3 regions of the Priestia sp. SB1 genome follow, and region 2 is predicted to be linked to each of the others. Evidence: riboswitches for the same ligand, from Rfam matches in the RefSeq annotation. Region 2 holds a riboswitch; each other region holds the start of a gene.

Region 1 (7,418 bases), 210 kb from region 2:
GACAGTGCCTGCGGAAGTGGATAATCGGCTAGCTTCCCGCTTCCTCCGCCAAGTCCTGCTGTTACAAATAGTGTAAACAACGTTGCGGTTGCAAGAGTAATAATCGCTCCAATAAATCCTTTAGGAATGTTTTTCTTAGGGTTTTCCACTTCTTCCGCTGCCATTGCTCCGCCTTCTATTGCAAGATAGAACCAAACAGCGAATGGAATAGCCGCTAGTACCCCTGTTGGCCCGTTAATAAATGAATGAGCGTTGAAAATATTTGATGTTTGTACATGAGGCAAACCAGCTACATAAAAAATAGATAAACCAATTAGTGCAACAATGGTAGCTGTAAGCTCAATCACCGCTACTTCTTTTACCCCGATTAAATTTAGTAAAACAAAGAAAATAAAGGCACCTACCGTTGCATATACAGGGTTAACGGCTGGGATAAGAAAGTGCAGGTATGCTCCTGTTGATACCGCAATAGCAGGAGGAGCAAAAATAAATTCAAGCAAGCATGCAATTCCGGCGATATATCCGCCAAAAGGTCCAAGTGCTCTTCTTGCATAAGCTGAAGGTCCACCAGCTTGCGGGATAGATGTTGAAAGCTCTGCATAGCTGAACATAAACGTTGTGTAAAACACGGTTACAATTAAGGTTGCAATTGCAAGTCCGATAATCCCGCCTTGTTCAAACCCGTAGTTCCACCCAAAGTATTGTCCTGAAATAACCATACCAACTGAAATAGCCCATAAATGAATAGGTTTTAATTGTTTTTGTAACGCCATACGTTCTCCTCCTTTTGATGTTTAGACAATAAGATGTACACCGCTTGTTTGCTGCTTAATCATTTTGTCAATCATGGTACCGATATGTGCGGCTGCCTCAATAGGAGGCGTTCCTCTTTTATGAATATTAGAAATAACCATACGATCAGACTCTTTTTTTCCTTTGCTAGGTTCATAGCACATGTAAGCACTCATGGATTCAGCACTGACCAGCCCAGGTCGCTCTCCAATCAATAGCACAAGTGCTTTTGGCTTTATGATTTCACCAATTTCATCCATACATGCAACTCGTCCTCCTTTTACAAAAAACGAAGTCCCGATACGAAGTCCATATGACTCCAGTGAATCAATTAAAGCAGGATACACGTCGCTCACGTTTTCTTCAATTGCCTTAGCACTCAGTCCATCTGATACCACTACTTGTACATCAGGCTGCTGCACGCAGTTTTTTAAAATCTCTTTCTTAGCGTCATCTGCTAATAACCTCCCTTGATCCGGCCGTTTTAAATAATGTTCTTTTGACTCCGCGCGTGTATTCACAGAAAAAAGGTTAAACTCAGATAGAATATCTTCTGAAACTGAGCCGTATACAGAGTCTACGGCTGCGGCATGATCTGTGCGAAAAGATAAAACGTCTTTTGTTAGCGGCCTTGTTCCTGTACGGCCAACACCTATGCGGGCAGGGGTAAATTGTTTAAGTGTTTCAAGCGGATCGCGATTTGACTTTGGTATCATAGTAAGCACCTTCCTTAAATCAAATTCATAAAAATAGTTGGGTCTCCAGCTCTTGATGTGAAGCGTCCGTTTTCCATAATACGCTGATCTTCAAGCCATTTTTGAAATAACGGCGTTGGGGTACGGCCGAGTACATTGCGCACGGTTGCGATATCATGATAACTAAGAGACTGATAGTTTAGCATGCAGTCATCAGCCATGGGCACTCCTATTACAAAGTTCACCCCAGCTGTTCCTAGAAGCATACTTAAATTATCCATATCGTTTTGATCAGCATCCATGTGGTTGGTGTAACATACGTCTACTCCCATAGGTAAGCCGTGCATTTTGCCCATAAAGTGATCTTCTAGCCCAGCTCGCAGGACTTGTTTGCTGTTATATAAATATTCAGGTCCAATAAATCCAACAACCGTGTTAACTAAGAAAGGCTTGTAGTGGCGAGCTAAGCCGTAGCATCTAGCTTCGAGCGTTACTTGATCAATATTATAGTGGGCTTCTGCTGACAATTCAGAACCTTGTCCTGTTTCAAAATACCAGCGGTTCGGACCTTTTGCTGTCCCTTTTTCATGAATTAACGCTGTCGCTTCATCGAGCATAGACAGTGAAATCCCAAATGAATCATTACCGGCTTCTGTGCCTGCTAAACTTTGGAAAATCAAGTCAGCAGCTGCTCCTTTTTCGATTGCTCTCATTTGGCTCGTCACATGTGATAATACACAGTTTTGAGTAGGAATTGACCATTCGTTGATTATATTTTTTGTTTCATTTAAAAGCGCGTAGATATTATCCGTTGTATCAATAACAGGGTTAATTCCGATAACCGCATCTCCAATTCCATAGCTTAACGCTTCGTAGAGAGATGCTCTCATTCCTTTTAAGTTATCTGAAGGATGATTAGGCTGGGCTCTTGAAGCCAATACGCCTTTTTGACCGATAGTCGTTTGACAAGTAGTTTGCACTTCTATCTTGGCAGCTCCTTGAATTAAATCTAAATTGGACATAATTTTGGTAGCTGCCGCAATCATTTCGCTGTTTAATCCCTTGCTAAGCGCAAGAAGCTCTTCTCCGGTATGCTCATCAGATAAGATGTATTCTCTTAACTCCCCTACTGTCCAATTTTTAATAATGTCGTAAACCGATGAATCAATCTGACTTTCGATTAATGCCGAGACGTTGTCTTCATCTGCGCTTAGCAGCGGGTAATTTCGAATATCAGCAAGTGTGATATCAGCTAGCACTTGTTTGGCTGCCATTCGTTCTTTCATTGACTCAGCGCTAACTCCTGCGAGCTGATCTCCAGAACGTTCTTCGTTTGCTTTGGCCATAATTTCTTTCAAGCTATAAAATGAAAATGTTTCTCCTAACAACCGGGTAGTTTTAAACATCGTTTCCTCCTTGTATGTTCAGTTGATTATGATGAAAAAGCGAGTGTTTTAATCGAAACAGAGATTGCCTCTCCAGCTACGGGTAACCCTAGATCGATATAATCTCCGTGGGTAAAGTCAATTTGATCTAAACAAATAATTTCTAATTCGTTCTCCTGTTTGGCTAGTGCTTGTCCTAAAGCTTTAGCAATATCCTGCTCGCATAAAACAACGAGGCACTTAGCTCCTTTAAAACAAGCACCAAATTCAGCGCTTATTACTTTTGCTAATTCTTGCAGCATTCTATAGCTGCAGTAAGGGAAATGAGATAAAGCAATAGCAACGGGAGGATCTTCTGCGCTGAAAACAGTTGAAGCCTGCATACATGCCGTTCGAGCTCTTTCTTGAAACAGCTGCGGATTCCACTCCTCCTCTTGCTGTACGGGTATCTCTATAATCGGAATATTTTTTAGCGGCAGCCGCTTTGATTTAATGTATACGGTTGATCCGCTAACTTCTGTATTTTGCATACCAGCTCCAATGACAGTGGCTCGCGTTGTTTCAGCGGCTTGAGATACCTGTATGGCTTGAAACTGATAAGCTAGCAGCGGACCAATGTCTCCGTGTATGGCCACTTCCTTCACTGTTTTTGGTTTCTCCTTCTCTATCATGGCTCCTACTCCTCCCGAGACCATGATTGTCTCTGGCCGAGTAGAAGATCTTGTATGAGGGGAAACGAGCAGCAAAGAGGTTTGCTTCAGTGCGCTCACATAATCCACGGTTTCTTTAGCTAGCAATTTGCAAATAGACGAGAGTTTTTCAAATGTTGCTTTTTCGCCTTCTTGAAGCATCAGAGAATTATTTTTTAAAAATTCAGTCAAATAAGACGAAACGTAGGTAACAATACCATCTTCGTTTAGTCGAATTAATCTTCCGCCTACATGCAGGGTAAACGTTTCAATCACTTTTCCATTTTGACATAAGGCGATGTTAGCAGTGCCTCCACCTACATCAATATTGGCAATCACTTTATTGGTTTCAGCAGAATGTTCGATTGCTCCCGATCCTTTTGCCGCTAACATTCCTTCTAAGTCAGCACCAGCTGTTGCAACAACAAAATTCCCAGCGTGTTCAGCTAGATAGTGAACGATACTCTCTGCATTTTGCTTCCGAGCCGTTTCTCCTGTGATGATCACAGCACCCGCCTCCACTTGATCTAAGGAGATCCCTGCTTTTTTGTACTCTTTTTCTAGTAATAGCGTTAACCTTCGAACATCGATTTCAACCTCGTTTACCATAGGTGTTGTATAGATGGAACTTGCATACGTTACGCGACGATCAATAATTTGACAGCCTGGCAGCGTAAACTGATTTTGTTGATTTGCTATTAACAGTTTGCTTACAATCAGTTTTGTTGTGCTTGTTCCAATATCTAAACCTATGCTCGTGATCCATTTCTGTAGCATACGATCAATCCTTTATCTCGTTTGAATATGTTGACTATCATAAAACAGTTTTTTGAATATTTCACTAACTATGTTATCAAACCTGACACACTTTTGTGTAAACAAAGGTGACAAATAAGAAAAAAGACTAAATCTTGGCAGATTTAGTCTTTTTTCTTATGATGAGTGTGATTTAGTTACAATCATTCTTGATGCCGATGGAATTAACAATGAAAGGATAATTAGACATGATAGCAACGACCCAATCATCGAAATCCCATTTATCGAGAAAGAATACCATAGAACAGGCATTCCTTTTGGTGCAGCAAATCCCCAAAATATTAAACCGGCAATAAAATGGCAAAAATAACGAGCAAAACTTCCTATAATTAAAGATAAGATAATAAAAAAGAAAGCTTTTGATCTTTGATTATTAGCTAAATATCCTTTAATAGAACTAGAGAAAATCCCGCCAAATCCAATAAAGGTAACAGCGATAATATACTCTATAAAAGCTTGCAACGGGGTTAAAATATACGCATTTCCTAAAGCTAGTTGTAATATTCCCCATAGAAATCCAGATAAAGCTCCTCCTTTAACTCCCCATCGAAAACACATAATAAAGATAGGAACCATAGAGAACGAAATGCTTACACCTATTGCAATTTTTATAGAAGGTAAAAGATCAATCAAAAAAGCCAATGCTGCAAAAATAGCTATTTCAATTTTAGCCTGTAAAGGTAATGCTTTATTCACGTTTCTCACTCCTGTTTTTGAATCATTCATATCAAACGGTTTACACAGGAGTAAGCAAATATATGCTACTATTCCCACATTCCTACGCTAGCGTTAACTAACAGGTTCGAAGGGTCTGAACATTTCGTTCACTCTCAGCACGGCGGCTCCCCCTGTGGTACGTTTGGATATTTATGTAGTATAAAGACAATGTTTATTATACCATACGTAACAAAATAGATTCGAGAGATTTCAAAGATGTTTCTATTTTCTGAATCTATTTTTTATAATGACAATCGTTTTAGTATTTGTTATACTTCTTTTATGTCAATTGAATATAAAAAACCCTCATCCTAATCGATGAGGTAGAGGTCGCAGTTTTTAATAGTAAAGTAACGGAAATGCAGAGAACATTGAGGATGTTGCTTGAAAGGAAAAATTGCCGAAGTTTAAATCACTTCTCGGTTGATTTAAGCTGGGGCTGTCTCCGAACAGGAACAGAACTGTCACATCATGCGAGTGATGTGAAGAGCTATCTTCACGGAAGGTTGACGCGGTTTTCAGATTTAAAAGCGCGCACATATACTGCGGGCTTTTTTTATGTTATCCCGTCTCTTTCCGTACATTCGAAAGGAGTATTTATCTATGCAAGAGCAGCAAGAATTAAAACGTGGGTTGAAATCTCGCCACTTAACGATGATTTCATTAGGAGGAGCCATCGGAACCGGCTTATTCCTAGCAAGTGGTGGAGCAATTCACACAGCAGGACCTGGGGGAGCGCTTTTAGCTTACGCTATTATTGGCGTAATGGTTTACTTTTTGATGACCAGCCTAGCAGAGCTCGCAGCTTATATGCCTGAAGCTGGTTCATTTAGTACGTATGCGTCTCGTTTTGTAGATCCATCCTTTGGTTTCGCTCTCGGCTGGAACTACTGGTATAACTGGGCTATTACGATTGCAGCTGAATTATCCGCTGGAGCCCTTATTATGAAATTTTGGTTCCCGAACTCTTCTTCTATTTTATGGAGTGCCCTGTTTTTATTAATTATGTTTGGGCTTAACTACCTTTCTGTAAAAGGATTTGGTGAATCTGAATTTTGGTTTTCGTTAATTAAAGTAGTAACGGTTATTATCTTTTTAGTTATTGGTATTATGATGATTTTTGGTATCTTTAACAATGAAGCACCAGGTTTTAAAAACTTCACGCTTGGTGATGGACCGATTCACGGTGGATTCTTCACTGTACTAGGTATCTTTATGGCAGCTGGTTTTTCATTCCAAGGAACAGAGTTGCTTGGAGTCGCAGCTGGAGAAAGTGAAGATCCGGAAAAAACGGTTCCTCGCGCAGTTAAACAAGTCTTCTGGCGCATCTTGTTATTTTATATTTTAGCTATTTTTGTTATTGGAATGCTTATTCCATACACAGCGAATTCATTAGCAAGTGATGACGTGCGAGTAAGTCCGTTTACTTTGATATTCGAACGAGCAGGTCTGGCGTTTGCAGCATCAGCGATTAATGCCGTTATTTTAACAGCTGTTTTATCTGCTGGTAACTCAGGCATGTATGCTTCTACGCGTATGCTGTGGAACTTAGCCAAAGATGGAAAAGCACCAAGGTTTTTAGCAAAAGTGAATAAACGAGGCGTTCCAGTTAATGCCTTAATCGCAACGGCACTTGTCGGTACACTTGCATTTGGTGCTTCATTTTTTGGAGACGGTGCGGTATATACGTGGTTACTTAACGCTTCTGGTATGTCTGGTTTTATTGCTTGGTTAGGAATTGCGATCAGCCACTATCGTTTTAGAAGAGCATTTGTTGCTCAAGGTCATGATTTGAGTGAACTTCCATATCATGCAAAACTTTTCCCATTTGGCCCTATCTTTGCCTTTATTTTATGTGCCGTTGTTATTTTAGGCCAAAACTATTCGGCGTTTATGGGTGACTCGATTGACTGGTACGGTGTACTTGTTTCTTATATCGGACTTCCTTTATTCTTAATTGTTTGGTTAGGATACAAATGGACGAAAAAGTCGAAGCTTATCCCGTTAAAAGAATGTCAAGTAACAGTGAAAAAATACGAATAAAAAAAGCGCTCTATTCTTTTGAATAGAGCGCTTTTTTTATATGAGCTGATCGGCAAAATGAAGAGATATATAAGCGGGTTGGTTTTTCATAACAAGCATATAACCTTTGAGGGGACGGTTATAGTAATCAGCAGCTTCGATATAATAAATACGCTGAATTAACCTGCTTAAATGAGTTGCAAAAGATGGAATTTGGTGATTAGGAATGGTTTGGATGTAGTCTATGATTTCTTGTTTAGTTTGAAGGCCTGAACGGGTACATTCTAACAGATGAAAAAGCG
Region 2 (7,418 bases):
GTTGTAGGCACCTGTAGAGGATACTGCTAGTAAATCTCCTTGATTAACGCGCGGTAAATCGATATCCCAAATAAGCATATCTCCTGATTCACAGCATTTCCCCGCAATTGATACTGTTTCATCTTTTTTATCCGTCACTCTATTAGCCAAGACAGCTTCATGTTTTGCATCGTAAAGAGCAGGACGGATATTATCGGTCATACCGCCATCAATTCCTACGTATTTGCGTACACCTGGAATTTCCTTCGTTGAGCCGATTGTATAAAGCGTTGTACCTGCTTCTCCTACGATGCTTCTTCCAGGCTCAATCCAGACTTCCGGAAGGGTATAATTCTGTTCAGTTAACGTGCGGCTTAGCTTTTCTGTCAGTGCATCTACATAATACTCAACTGGAAGTGGAGAGTCGCTTTCGGTATAACGAATACCAAAACCACCACCTACGTTTAAAACTTTTACTTCAAATTCCATTTTATCACGAATACTGAATAAGAAATCAGTTAAAATATCAATGGCGCGAGAAAAACCATCTACTTCAAAAATTTGCGAACCAATATGACAATGAATGCCTAAAAGATCGTAGTAAGGCTTTTCTAATGCAGAACTTACCGCTTTCATAGCCTGGTCATTGGAAAGACCAAATCCAAACTTGGAGTCTTCCTGTCCGGTCATAATATACTCATGTGTGTGGGCTTCAATCCCTGGAGTAACACGCAGAAGAATAGATGCTTTCTGTTTGCGCTCAGCTGCTAAGGCATGTAAAACTTCAAGTTCGGTAAAGTTATCCACAACAAAACAGCCAATATTCGCATCAAGAGCCATTTCAATTTCTTCAATCGTTTTGTTATTTCCATGAAAATGAATGCGTTCAGCTGGATATCCCGCTTCAAGAGCTGTAAATAATTCGCCTCCTGAGACCACATCTAATGACATATCAAGCTTCGTTAAAAGGCTAGCCATTTCCATACAAAGAAACGCTTTCCCTGCATATGCGATTTGATATGAAAATCCGCTTCTTTGAAAGGCTGAATGGAAGGCCTTGCATTTCGTCTCAATTAATTCTTGATCGTAGATGTATAGGGGAGTGCCGTATTGTTTTTTCAGTTCGACCGTATCGCACTGCCCAATTTCTAAATGATTGCTGCTGTTAATTTTACTCGTTCCATGTAAGTACATAATCCGTATCCCTCCATTTAAATCATTCAACTATAACTTTGATGGTCAGTAGAAAAACACAAAAAAGACCCGTGAAGTGATGTTCACGCGTCTTGGTTTCATAATAATAAAGTATTATTACATTCTAGGCATCAACATCTCTTCAATAGCTCTCCACAAACCAAGTGGTTTGTGACAGCTCAGCATTTATTCAATACTGAACCAGTATATGAACACAATGGATGTTTATATACTTCGGCACGAAATCCCTTTTACTTATCTTCACAGACTCCATTAGTCTCCAATAAGTGACTCTTGATTTCATGCACCTCTATTCTCAGAGAGGAAAATTATATTTAAATGTAACTCCTATTATATTTCCTTTTCCTCCGTCTAGTCAATGAAAAGTTAAGGCATAGGAATATCAAAGAAGATAAATAAAAAAGCTATGAAGCTTCCAGATAGAATCCAAGCAGCCAGCGCTGTCTTCTGATGAATGACTAAAAGTGAGAACGTGACAATATTGAAGAGAAAAGAACATAGCAGCGACCATCCATAATGATGAGTGATACTGTGATTAACATAAGCAATGAACTCAATCACAGTAAATAAAAGCGCCCACAAAAGAATCCACCACAGCCGGCCGCTTACATGCAGCGGCAGCCTTCCTAAAAAAACCGGTATAACAAACGGATAAATAATTAAGGTTATTCCAAGAGAAACCATTAGGTGATCGGGTAGAAAAAGATGATCAATACCAACAGGGTGAAATACCCATACGCGGTGATGAAACAGCAGCACTTCATAAAGCAAATTCCCCGTGACCCAAAACAGCAAAGTAGGGTAGTATTCTTGATACCTTCGCCACTTGCCAAATAGTAAACCAAGAATGATAAAAAATAATACAAATGAAGATTGCATACGCTCTCCTTAAAATAATGGTTATTTCTTTTTATTTACATATTATAGTGGTTTTATTCTTTCATTTTTTTATTCAGCACCTATAATAGAAAAGCCGTAAGCCACAGCGTTAAAGACGTATTACCACTATTTACGGCTTTCTTCACCCTGTTATAATCTTGGTAAAAGAACTTCTACCGCTTTTGTTTACGAGACGAAAGGAGCTATATGTCAAAGTCAGCAAGGCTTAAAAATAAGCTTAAAATAGCTTCGCCTAGTATGTGACTTCTTTTTTTGCTATGCTAAAATTGCATACATATAGCATGAGAATACTAGAAGAAAGAAAAGGGTGTTTTGGTATGAAAACATACATCGTAGTTGGAGCTGGGGTACTTGGAGCTTCTACGGCATATCATTTAGCAAAAGCAGGAGCAGATGTGACATTGATAGATCGCAAGGATGCTGGTCAAGCTACTGATGCAGCAGCAGGAATTGTTTGTCCGTGGCTTTCGCAGCGTCGAAATAAAGCATGGTACCGATTAGCAAAAGGCGGCGCCAAGTACTATCAAACATTAATTCAGCAATTAGAAGAAGATGGAGAAACGGATACGGGATATAAGCGAGTAGGAGCAATTAGTTTACACACTGATGAACAAAAGCTTAAAAAAATGGAGGAACGAGCATATAAGCGTCGGGAAGAAGCCCCCGAAATAGGCGAGATTACACGTTTATCCGCTAAAGAAACACAGGCTTTGTTTCCGGCTCTTTCGGAAGAATACAGTTCAGTTCATATTAGTGGAGCCGCTCGCGTTAACGGAAGAGCTCTTCGAAACGCACTTGTGAATGCAGCGAAGAAAAACGGTGCAAAAATAATAGAAGGAAACGCAGAACTACTTTATGAAAATAATCAAGTAACGGGCGTTGCCGTAAATGGACAAACCCTTCTAGCAAGTACAACAATCGTGACAGCAGGAGCGTGGGCAAATCAATTACTAGAGCCTCTTGGAGTGAAATTTTTAGCAAGCTTTCAAAAAGCGCAAATTGTCCACTTGCATCTTCCTGATTTAGATACAAAAGACTGGCCCGTTGTAATGCCTCCAAGCGACCAATATATTCTTTCGTTTGAACAAGGTCAAATTGTCATAGGAGCAACACATGAAAACGACACGGGTTATGACTTGAGAGTAACGGCTGGGGGGCTTCATGAAATTTTTTCAAAGGCCTTATCAATTGCTCCTGGCTTAACAGAAAGCACAGTCTTAGAAACAAGGGTAGGGTTTCGACCATTTACTCCAGGCTTCTTGCCAGTCATTGGGGCTCTTCCAGCTTACGAAGGAATACTAGTAGCGAATGGTCTCGGAGCTTCAGGCTTAACGTCGGGCCCTTATCTTGGTTCAGAGCTGGCTAAATTAGCACTTGAAATGGAAATGGAAATTGATCTTAGCGATTATGATGTAAGAGGAGCTATTGAGTCCTAAGCAAATAGAATGAATGAAAACAAATAGAAGTTCGCAAACTATAACTACTATATGATGAAAGGAAGTAGATTGTTTGCGAAAGATTATGATAAGTGCAGCAGCAGCTTTTTTATTTATGAGCGCGACACCTGTATTAGCGGAAAACAATCCTCAGCCAGAAACAAAAGACGTGCAGCTGACGTCTCAGCAAAAGCAGGAATTATCCGTTCTGTACAAAGAAATGTTCGAAAAAAAGAAAGAAATACTTTCAAAATATGTGGAGTACGGCGTGCTAAGCAAAACGGAGAGTCAAAACATTTCTTCACATATGGAAAATCGCTATCAGCATATGGAGCAAAATGGTTTTGTCCCGAAGCGTCACTGTCATAAAATGCATCATTCAAAGTAATTCCTATTCACATAAAAAAGCGCCTATACAGGCGCTTTTTTATGTGAATGAATGGAAAATATCCGCTTCTTTATCTAGTAAATTTTAAACACCTCATGTAAAATTAAGAGAATGAGAACGAGTAGGAAAGATGCTAGTGAGGGGTAGGTAAATATGAACGATGAACGAAAATAAAAAAATAGTCCGATTACATGCAGAAAATCATTCAGCTGAGGCTCTAGGAATCATATTTGCTTACAAACAAAAAGGTGACCATCTTGTTTACAGTATGTATCAAGGAGAAAGCGTTTCTGAGCAAAAAATACCTCTAGAAGAATGGGTCTCGTATGAGCATTTTTTTGAAGCGCTAAATAAAAAGAAAAAGCTTATGTACGAGCTTCAAATAAATGATAAACGCTATGTAGTAAACTTAACCCCTTTATCTTACACAGAAAAACCTGAAGTTATGGGACATTGCGTGAATATAACTAGTTATCAGGAGAAAAAAGAACAGATTCAGCCTTTTATTTATCATAACGCAGATGCTGTTGCTATCGTTGACTTAGAGGGTAAAACGCTTCAAGTGAACCCTGCGTTTGAGAATACATTTGGCTGGACGTTTGAAGAAATTCATCAAAAGCCTCTTCCGATTATACCTTCGTTTTTAAAGGAGCCCGTGTGCGAACTTCATAAGACTATTCAATCAGGGGAATCGAAAACAGAATTTGAGACGGTCAGACAGCATAAAGACGGGCATTTAATTAATGTAAGCGTCACACTATTTCGCGTTGAAAATATGAATGATTGGCCGTTATGCATTGCGTTTGTCTATCGAGATATAACATCGCGCAAGCAGGATGAGACGGCTTTAAAAGAAAGCGAACAGCGCTACCGAAGTTTGATTGAGTTATCCCCGGAAGCAATTATCGTTCATAGTGAAGGTAAAATTGATTATATCAACCCTGCAGGAGCTAAAGCATTAGGATACAAGAATCCTCAAGATGTATTAGGAGCTTGTGTTTATCAGTTTGTTCACCCTGATTACTATGATGTTGTAAAACAGCGAATTTATCGAATGAAAACAGAAAATAAATCTGTGGATCTGCAGGAAGAAAAGTTTATTCATAAAGACGGTCATACGATTGATGCCGAAACCATTGCCTTTCCTATTCCCTATATGGGAAAGCAGGCCATTCAAGTTTTGTTTCGTGATATTACAGAACGTAAAAAAACTGAAAAATTGCTGCGTGAATCCGCTCAGCTTTCCTTAGTCGGACAGTTAGCAGCGGGTATCGCTCACGAAATCAGAAACCCTCTAACAGCGGTAAAAGGATTTATGCAGTTATTAGAAGAAACGAGCGGTCAGCCTTACTATGTAGAAATGATAAATCATGAGTTAGATAGAATCGAATTGATTGCCGACGAGTTCTTGAGTCTTGCAAAGCCTCAGGCGAAAACCTACAAAGACAAACACGTCCAAGATATCTTAGAGAACACGTTAAAGCTAGCTGAGGTGCAGGGGATTACAGAGAAAATTCACGTAAAAAAAGAGATTGATCTTCATCTTCCTCTCGTATTATGCGAAGAAAACCAGTTAAAACAGGTCTTTAGCAATATATTTAAAAATGCCGTCGAATCCATGCCAAGTGGAGGAACTGTAACGATTCAACTAAAAAGATTTAATCAGGAGAACCTTGTTGTCCGGTTTAGCGACGAGGGGCCAGGCATCACGCAGGAACGAATGCAGCATTTAGGAAAACCTTTTTATAGTACGAAAGAGAAAGGAACGGGGCTTGGACTGATGGTGTGCTATAAGATCATTCGAGAACATAGAGGAGAAATTAATTTTGTAAGTGAACTTGGAAAAGGAACTACCGTAGACATTCTTTTGCCTTTTAAAAAGTAGATTCTACTTTTATAAGCATGAAACCTTTTCTAAAGGGGAATACATGTTAGTGAACGAATAATGAGGTTAAAATAGGAGGGAATACGATGGAACGTATTGAAACGGGAGAGATTTTTACAATTTTAGATGAAAATGATCAAGAGCAAGATATTGAAGTGCTTGGAAAAATGACGATTGAAGGCCACGATTATATTGCCGTTGCGTTTGTGGAAGAAGTTTTAATTGAAACAGAAGAAGAAATTGATGTTTTCTTTTTAAAAATTGAAGATGATGGTGAATGGTCTTCAATTGAAGATGATGATGAGTTTGAAAAAGTATCAGCCGTATTTGAGGAAATGACATCCGCGTAAAAAGAGAGGTTACAACCTCTCTTTTTTTTATTTCTAAATAATATAATATTTAGAATTTTTCTAAAAATATCTTGCTGAATTATTTCCCTTCATTTATGATAAATATGTAACATACCAACCGGTTAGTAAGTAAATGAAAGCGAGGGACTACCGTGTATTTTTCTTACTCTGACAAAGTAGTGAAGCTGCAAAAAGAATTGAGCTCTTTTATGGAAGAGCATATTTATCCAAATGAACGGCTATACGAACAACAGCTGAATGAACAGCCATCTAGATGGTCAGCTGTTCCTCCAATCATGGAAGAGTTAAAAGAAAAAGCAAAGCGAGCTGGGCTATGGAACTTATTTTTGCCAGAAAGCGAATACGGAGCAGGTCTAACAAATGTAGAATACGCTCCTCTTTGCGAAATTATGGGCCGTTCTATTATTGGGCCAGAAGCTTTTAACTGCGGAGCTCCTGACACTGGCAATATGGAAGTGCTGGTTCGATACGGAACGCCTGAACAGAAAGAAAAATGGCTAAAGCCTCTGTTAAATGGAGACATTCGCTCCTGCTTTTCTATGACAGAACCGGATGTAGGTTCTTCTGATGCCACAAACATTCAGTGCAGTATTGTAAGAGAAGGCGATGAATATGTAATCAATGGAAGAAAATGGTGGTCTTCAGGTGCGGGAGATCCTCGCTGCAAAATTGCTATTGTCATGGGGAAAAGTGATTTTAACGCATCTAAATATGAACAGCAGTCTATGATTCTAGTTCCATTAAATACTCCGGGAGTTAAAATTGAACGAATGCTGCCAGTCTTTGGATACGATCACGCTCCTCATGGACATGCTGAAATTCATTACGACAATGTGCGTGTGCCAGCATCCAATATGCTTTTAGGAGAAGGAAAAGGGTTTGCTATTGCTCAAGGTAGATTAGGGCCTGGACGTATTCATCACTGCATGCGTCTAATAGGAGCAGCTGAAAGAGCGCTCGAAGAATTATGTAAGCGTATTCAAAGTCGTTCTACATTTAATAAGTTACTTTCTCAGCAAGGGGTTATTCAAGAATGGGTGGCAGAATCGCGTATTGAAATTGAGCAAGCTCGCTTATTAACATTAAAAGCTGCTTATATGATGGACACAGTTGGAAATAAAAAAGCGCGGAAAGAAATTGCCATGATTAAAGTAATAGCTCCTGCTATGGCTTTAAAAGTCATTGATCGTGCCATTCAAGTATTTGGAGCAGCAGGTGTTTCAGAAGACACGCCGCTTGCGGCA
Region 3 (7,418 bases), on a different contig from region 2:
GGGCAAAGTAGTCACACCAGATTTATACATTGCCTGCGGAATTTCAGGTGCTATTCAGCATTTGGCAGGTATGTCAAATTCAAAAATTATTGTTGCAATCAATAAAGATCCTGAAGCGAATATTTTTAAAGTAGCTGACTACGGAATCGTTGGAGATTTATTTGAAGTAGTGCCTCTGCTAACGGAAGAATTTAAAAAGCTGAAAGTACAGTCTGCGTAAGATTCTCGGACAAAAGTATTTGAGACGAAGTGAAGAACGAACCGTTGATCAAGATTTTTGATTAGTGGTTCGTTTTTTTGTTAGGGTAAACGCAGGGTAGGTCTTTCTAGCAGTTGATTTCCATGCAAGACTCCTGCTAGAAAAGCGAAGTCTTGCATGGAAATCAACTGCGGTGTCGCAAGCGGTTCAACCTATGTATACTATTTGTTCGTCTTTGGATTCATTTAGTCAGGTCTCAGCCTCATGGGAAACGAAATTTTCTACGCATATTTTTAGGCAAATTGTACAAACTAGAGCGGAGAATAAACAGTATAAATGTAAGCAAAAAGTTAGCAAACCTTATTTGAAGGTGATATACTGTGAGTAGAATTTGGATATTGCATATATTTAGGAGGAATTAAAATGGCTATTGCACATGCTACAGATAAAAACTTTACAGATGAAATTAAATCAGGCCTAGTGCTTGTTGACTTTTGGGCACCATGGTGTGGCCCTTGTAAAATGATTGCTCCAGTTCTTGAAGAAATTGATGGCGAACTTAACGATAAAGTTAAAATCGTAAAAGTAGACGTTGATGAAAATCAAGAAACAGCTGGAAAATTTGGTGTTATGAGTATCCCAACTTTAGTATTATTCAAAGATGGAGAGAAAGTTGATCAAGTAGTTGGTTTCCAACCAAAAGAAGCATTAACAGAATTGATTAATAAACACGCGTAAGTCAAAACCTAGCTCAGGCTAGGTTTTTTTCTTTTTCTCCACTTTTTCTCTTTTGGGAATACTTTTATTTAGCGAATATGCGTTCGTTTGTTTTATACTAGATGTAAGGAACATCGCCATAAATCCAGCTTATGTACATGTATTAAGACAGGAAAGAATGTAGGTTACGCTTCATAAGCGATTGTATAGATGGACAGAGTAAGAGAAGAGGAAGGAGAAAAGTATGAACGATTATTTAAAAGAAAAGCTGGCTATTTTACCGGATCAGCCCGGCTGTTACTTGATGAAAGATAAATATGGAACGGTCATTTACGTAGGAAAAGCAAAAGTATTAAAAAATCGAGTACGTTCCTACTTTACCGGATCTCATGACGGAAAGACGCTTCGACTTGTAAACGACATTGTTGACTTTGAATATATCGTCACATCTTCTAATTTAGAAGCGCTTATTTTAGAAATGAATTTAATTAAAAAGCATGACCCAAAATACAATATTATGCTTAAAGATGATAAGGGCTATCCGTTTATTAAGATTACAGCTGAAAAACAGCCCCGACTTGTTATTACAAGAAAAATAAAAAAAGATAAAGGGAAATACTTCGGTCCTTATCCTAATGTTCAAGCAGCAAATGAAACAAAGCGGCTTCTTGATCGCATTTATCCGTTAAGAAAGTGCTCCACTATGCCAGATAGGCCTTGTTTGTATTACCATATCGGGCAATGTCTAGCTCCTTGCGTAAAAGAGGTAAAAGAAGAGCAAAACAAACAAATTATTGAAAATATCACGCGGTTTTTAAATGGTGGATATGAGCATGTCAAAACAGAGTTAACTGAAAAAATGTTAAAAGCTTCAGAAGAACTTGACTTTGAACGGGCTAAAGAATACCGAGATCAAATTGCTCATATCGAAGCGACAATGGAAAAGCAAAAAGTAACGTTTAATGATTTTGTTAATCGAGATGTGTTTGGCTATTCTTACGATAAAGGCTGGATGTGTGTTCAAGTTTTCTTTATTCGCCAAGGGAAATTAATTGAGCGAGAAGTTTCTATGTTTCCTTTTTATAAAGAGCCAGAAGAAGATTTCTTAACTTTTATCGGTCAGTTTTATGCCAAAAATATTAAGCCAAAAGAAGTGATGGTTCCAGCAACGATTGATGCAGAGTTAGCTGAGAAGTTAGTAGAAGTAGAGGTTCAGCATCCAAAGCGAGGCAAAAAGAAAGAATTAGTAGAACTTGCGTGTAAAAATGCAAAGATTGCGCTCGGTGAAAAATTCTATTTAATTGAACGAGATGAAGAGCGTACAGTTGGCGCAGTTGAACGGTTAGGAGAGGAGCTTGGAATTGCCGCTCCTTATCGGATTGAAGCATTTGATAACTCAAATATTCAAGGAACAGACCCAGTTTCTGCGATGATTGTTTTTGTTGATGGGAAACCGGAAAAGAAAGAATATCGCAAATATAAAATTAAGACGGTAAAGGGACCAGATGATTACAGTTCCATGAGGGAAGTCGTTCGCAGACGGTATTCCAGAGCGTTAAAAGAAGGTCTTCCGCTTCCGGATTTAATTGTTGTAGATGGAGGCAAAGGGCATTTAGCTGCAGTACAGGACGTTCTCGAAAATGAATTGGGACTTTTAGTGCCTACAGCAGGTCTTGTCAAAGATGATAAGCACAGAACCTCCAATCTGATGATTGGTGAGCCTCCTCAAATCATACCGCTTGAACGCAATAGTCAAGAATTTTATTTGCTTCAGCGAATTCAAGATGAAGTTCACCGCTTTGCGATTACCTTCCACCGTCAAGTGCGCTCTAAGTCCGCTTTTCAGTCAGTTCTGGACGACATTCCGGGAGTGGGAGAAAAGCGTAAAAAAGCTTTGTTAAAGCATTTTGGTTCGGTGAAAAAATTGAAAGAAGCAACGATTGAAGATATTCGAAATTCAGGTGTTCCTCAGAACATTGCTGAAAAAATTTATGAAACATTACAAAAATAGTCTTGAAATAATAGAAAATATTTGATAAGCTATTAACTAATTTCATACGACACTTCATCAAATGAAGTGAAGATAGAGGTGCAAATTTAATCAGTACGCATCAGGAAGGGTATGAGCCCTTATGAACGATGCGGAAAGGGAAATTTGCCGAAGTGAACATTACCTCATAGTAATGATTGCTGGTTCTGCGTTGAATAAACGTAGGATTGTCAAGATGTAGATTCTTGGAGAGCTATCTCACGGCAGTGGACGGTTATGTTTTATAATTTTCGTTCGTTAAGCAATGAGAGCTCATCTCATTGCTTTTTTTATTGTCTGAGTAAAAAAATTTAGCTTCTCATCATCCTGCATATGCAAATTTATTGAAAAGGAATGAACAAAATTATGGCATTAATCGTTCAAAAATTTGGTGGAACATCTGTTGGTTCTGTTGAACGTATTCAACATGTAGCAAACCGTGTTATTCAAGAAGCAGAGCGCGGTAACCAAGTAGTAGTTGTTGTATCGGCAATGGGCAAAACCACAGATGCACTGGTGAAATTAGCAAGTGATATTACGGACAGTCCAAGTAAACGCGAAATGGATATGCTTCTTACAACTGGAGAACAAGTAACGATTTCCCTGTTAACAATGGCTCTTCAATTCAAAGGTCATGAAGCCACTTCGCTAACAGGTTGGCAAGCTGGTATCCAGACGGAAGCAGTTCACAGCAATGCACGAATCCAGCACATTGACACGACTCGTATTCAAAGCCAATTAGATAGAGGTCGAATCGTAGTAGTAGCTGGATTCCAAGGCTGTTCAGAAGATGGAAGCATTACAACATTAGGTCGAGGCGGCTCTGACACGACGGCAGTAGCTCTTGCCGCGGCACTAAAAGCTGCAAAATGTGATATTTATACAGACGTAACAGGAGTGTTTACGACGGATCCGCGCTACGTAGAAGATGCTCGTAAACTTCATTCTATTTCATATGACGAAATGTTAGAATTAGCCAATTTAGGAGCAGGGGTGCTGCATCCGCGCGCTGTTGAGTTTGCAAAAAATTATCAGGTACCGCTAGAAGTGCGTTCAAGCTTAGAAAACGAGAATGGAACGATTGTTGAGGAGGAAGTTTCAATGGAACAAAACTTAGTCGTAAGAGGAATTGCGTTTGAAGATAATATTTCACGGGTGACAATTGAAGGGTTAAACAACGAGTTACAAACTCTTTCTACTATTTTTACAGCATTAGCAAAAGAACAGTTAAATGTGGATATTATTATTCAAAACGTAACGGCTAATAATCGCCTCTCTATCTCATTTTCTATTAAAACTGTAGATGTAGAAGCTGCTCTTGCCGTCTTAAAAGAGTATAAATCTACCTTGGGGTATACGCGTATTGAACATGAAAGCAGTCTGGCTAAAGTATCGATTGTGGGATCTGGCATGATATCTAATCCAGGTGTTGCAGCCGAAATGTTTGAAGTGCTGGCAGGAGAGACAATTGAAGTGAAGATGGTCAGCACGTCTGAAATTAAAGTATCTACAGTTGTACCGCATGCTGATATGGTAAAAGCTGTTGAGACGCTTCACGTAGCATTTGAATTAGAAGAGCAGCAGGCAGTGCAAGTATAAAGAAAAGAAAAAAGACGTGGTATCTCCACGTCTTTTATATATACGTATTTCTTACTTTTTATAACGCTCCGCACGGGTTTCGGTAGGTAAGATATCTTTTCGGTCCCACTGCACGGAAATCAGCACTTTTCCGTTCTTTTCTTTAGGTGTTAAGTAGGCTTCTGTTAGGCAGTTGTTTTGACGCTGAATCTGTTCAGCCACAAACCCTGACTCAAGATGAAATGAACAAGTTTCCTGCTGAAATCTTTTGCTGACCACATCACCTGATAACTCAAGCTCTAGTGAATATTTATCTTTTTTGGCAAGCGTCAGTGTTCCCCAGGAAGCTGCTTTAAAAAATGCGACGATTTCATCCATTGTATTTAATGGATATTTACGCGCAAGGTGTTTTCCTGCCCAGTATGAGATGGTATTCGTTTCGTCTCCAAGAAGCTCTGGAATTAACACGTCACGCAAAAGGCTGTATCCGAAATATGGAACGTGATCAAGAGCTCTCTCTGTTTCAGCTGCGGCATTAGGTTCTAATGTTTCCATCGTCCCTTCAAGTTCTTGCTGTGATTCTGTTTGTAAATTGCTCATGCTTTCCCCTCTTTCTTTACTACTATTATATACAAATCTAAAAAACCTCTCACGCATTTTTTTAATAAAATGTAAGAGGATCTTTATTATGGTAAAAAGAGTTAGATGTAAAGATGAAAAATCCATAAAATTACTTTTAAAAGGGTACTTTTACCTGTGTAAATGTTTTGTGAACTTGTTTACAATAAAAGTATAAAGTAAACGCTTACTTAACTGTGGCAAGCGATATTATAATAGAAAGAAAAAATCTTTAACACCAATGCAGTAAGCGTTAACAAATATAAAATTTTATAAATTTATATTTTATAGAAGATTTAAACATCTTGCCTTGACGCTCTTAATCGATGGGAGTAAAATTAACCTGTCACATACTTTATTAGGAAATGCAAAGGTTTTCATTTCCTGTATTCACGATTAATCTATTTGTCTAGTGGGAGTAAGAAAGTTCTTCACAAACTATGTTCATTTAACTAAGGGGGGTCTACGCAGATGGCGGCAAACAGAGAGTTTCAATATCGGAGAATCCATTCACTACTTGGAGTAATACCAATCGGGATTTTCTTAACACAGCATTTAGTTGTGAATCATTTCGCGACAAAGGGAGAAGAATCATTTAATCAAGCAGCTCACTTCATGGAGAGCTTACCTTTCCGCTATGCTCTAGAAATTTTCATTATTTTCTTACCAATCGTTTTTCACGCAATATACGGTCTTTACATCGCATTTACTGCTAAAACAAACGTTAACAACTATGGATTTTTTCGTAACTGGATGTTTATCCTTCAGCGTGTTTCAGGTGTAATCACACTTATCTTCATCACATGGCACGTATGGGAAACCAGAATACAAGCTGCGCTTGGAAAAGAAGTAGATTTTCAAATGATGGAACGAATTTTAAGCAACCCAGCAATGTTTGCATTCTACATAGTTGGTGTTGTATCTACGATCTTCCACTTTGCAAACGGTCTATGGTCATTTGGAGTTAGCTGGGGGTTAACTGTAACACCACGTTCTCAAAGAATTTCAACTTATGTGACATTAGCAATCTTCTTAGCACTTACATTTGTAGGTGTTCGTACATTATTCGCATTTGCATAAAATTAAGGTTTTGAAGGAGTGGGGTTCCGATGAGTAACGGAAAAATCATCGTAGTCGGTGGCGGTTTAGCTGGCTTGATGGCAACAATAAAAATTGCTGAGTCTGGCAAGCAAGTAGATTTATTTTCACTAGTTCCGGTAAAAAGATCTCACTCAGTTTGCGCGCAAGGTGGAATCAACGGAGCCGTAAATACGAAAGGTGAAGGAGATTCATCATGGGAACACTTTGATGACACAGTGTATGGCGGAGACTTTTTAGCCAACCAGCCACCTGTAAAAGCAATGTGTGAAGCAGCTCCTGGTATTATTCACTTACTTGACCGTATGGGTGTTATGTTTAACCGTACTCCTGAGGGTTTGTTAGACTTCAGACGATTTGGCGGAACGCAGCATCACCGTACGGCTTTTGCTGGAGCAACAACGGGTCAACAGTTATTGTACGCATTAGATGAGCAGGTTCGTCGCTATGAAGTTGCCGGACTTGTGACAAAGTACGAAGGATGGGAATTCTTAGGTGCTGTTCTTGATGATGAGCGCAGCTGTCGCGGAATTTCTGCACAGAATTTAAAATCAATGGAAATTAAAACGTTCCCAGCTGATGCGGTTATTATGGCTACAGGTGGACCTGGTATTGTCTTTGGAAAATCGACGAACTCAGTTATTAATACAGGTTCAGCGGCATCTATCGTGTATCAGCAAGGTGCATACTATTCAAACGGAGAGTTTATTCAAATTCATCCAACTGCTATCCCGGGAGATGATAAGCTTCGTCTTATGAGTGAATCTGCTCGTGGAGAAGGCGGGCGCGTTTGGACATATAAAGACGGTAAACCTTGGTATTTCTTAGAGGAAAAATATCCGGCATACGGTAACTTAGTACCTCGTGATATTGCAACTCGTGAAATTTTTGACGTCTGCGTAGCGCAGAAGTTAGGAATTAACGGAGAGAACATGGTTTATCTGGACCTTTCACATAAAGATCCAAAAGAGCTAGACATTAAACTTGGAGGTATCATCGAAATCTATGAAAAATTCATGGGCGATGATCCGCGCAAAGTACCAATGAAGATTTTCCCAGCCGTACACTATTCAATGGGCGGTTTATGGGTGGATTACGATCAAATGACAAATATCCCTGGCTTGTTCGCAGCTGGTGAGTGTGATTATTCGCAGCACGGAGCGAACCGTTTAGGAGCAA

The links. Region 2 has a riboswitch for lysine ahead of lysA (diaminopimelate decarboxylase). Riboswitches for the same ligand answer to the same signal wherever they lie in the genome.
Region 1: another riboswitch for lysine. It lies ahead of WKH56_RS15800 (amino acid permease); the one in region 2 lies ahead of lysA (diaminopimelate decarboxylase).
Region 3: another riboswitch for lysine. It lies ahead of WKH56_RS04345 (aspartate kinase); the one in region 2 lies ahead of lysA (diaminopimelate decarboxylase).

The regions. Positions count from the first base shown of each region.
Region 1 covers NZ_JBBJSS010000004.1:128,563-135,980, reverse strand. Annotated here, with positions in the region: gene eat (ethanolamine permease) at 1-773, opposite strand, end outside; gene eutC (ethanolamine ammonia-lyase subunit EutC) at 795-1,508, opposite strand; gene WKH56_RS15815 (ethanolamine ammonia-lyase subunit EutB) at 1,523-2,893, opposite strand; gene WKH56_RS15810 (ethanolamine ammonia-lyase reactivating factor EutA) at 2,920-4,338, opposite strand; gene thiT (energy-coupled thiamine transporter ThiT) at 4,495-5,103, opposite strand; TPP riboswitch at 5,136-5,236, opposite strand; lysine riboswitch at 5,411-5,595, shown strand; gene WKH56_RS15800 (amino acid permease) at 5,698-7,137, shown strand; gene WKH56_RS15795 (hypothetical protein) at 7,174-7,418, opposite strand, start outside.
Region 2 covers NZ_JBBJSS010000004.1:341,212-348,629, reverse strand. Annotated here, with positions in the region: gene lysA (diaminopimelate decarboxylase) at 1-1,173, opposite strand, end outside; lysine riboswitch at 1,312-1,494, opposite strand; gene WKH56_RS16915 (CBO0543 family protein) at 1,561-2,073, opposite strand; gene WKH56_RS16910 (NAD(P)/FAD-dependent oxidoreductase) at 2,412-3,530, shown strand; gene WKH56_RS16905 (YckD family protein) at 3,604-3,918, shown strand; gene WKH56_RS16900 (PAS domain-containing sensor histidine kinase) at 4,079-5,803, shown strand; gene WKH56_RS16895 (DUF1292 domain-containing protein) at 5,890-6,153, shown strand; gene WKH56_RS16890 (acyl-CoA dehydrogenase) at 6,306-7,418, shown strand, end outside.
Region 3 covers NZ_JBBJSS010000001.1:834,555-841,972, reverse strand. Annotated here, with positions in the region: gene WKH56_RS04360 (electron transfer flavoprotein subunit alpha/FixB family protein) at 1-220, shown strand, start outside; gene trxA (thioredoxin) at 623-937, shown strand; gene uvrC (excinuclease ABC subunit UvrC) at 1,161-2,927, shown strand; lysine riboswitch at 2,993-3,170, shown strand; gene WKH56_RS04345 (aspartate kinase) at 3,312-4,544, shown strand; gene WKH56_RS04340 (YslB family protein) at 4,596-5,123, opposite strand; gene WKH56_RS04335 (succinate dehydrogenase cytochrome b558 subunit) at 5,613-6,221, shown strand; gene sdhA (succinate dehydrogenase flavoprotein subunit) at 6,251-7,418, shown strand, end outside.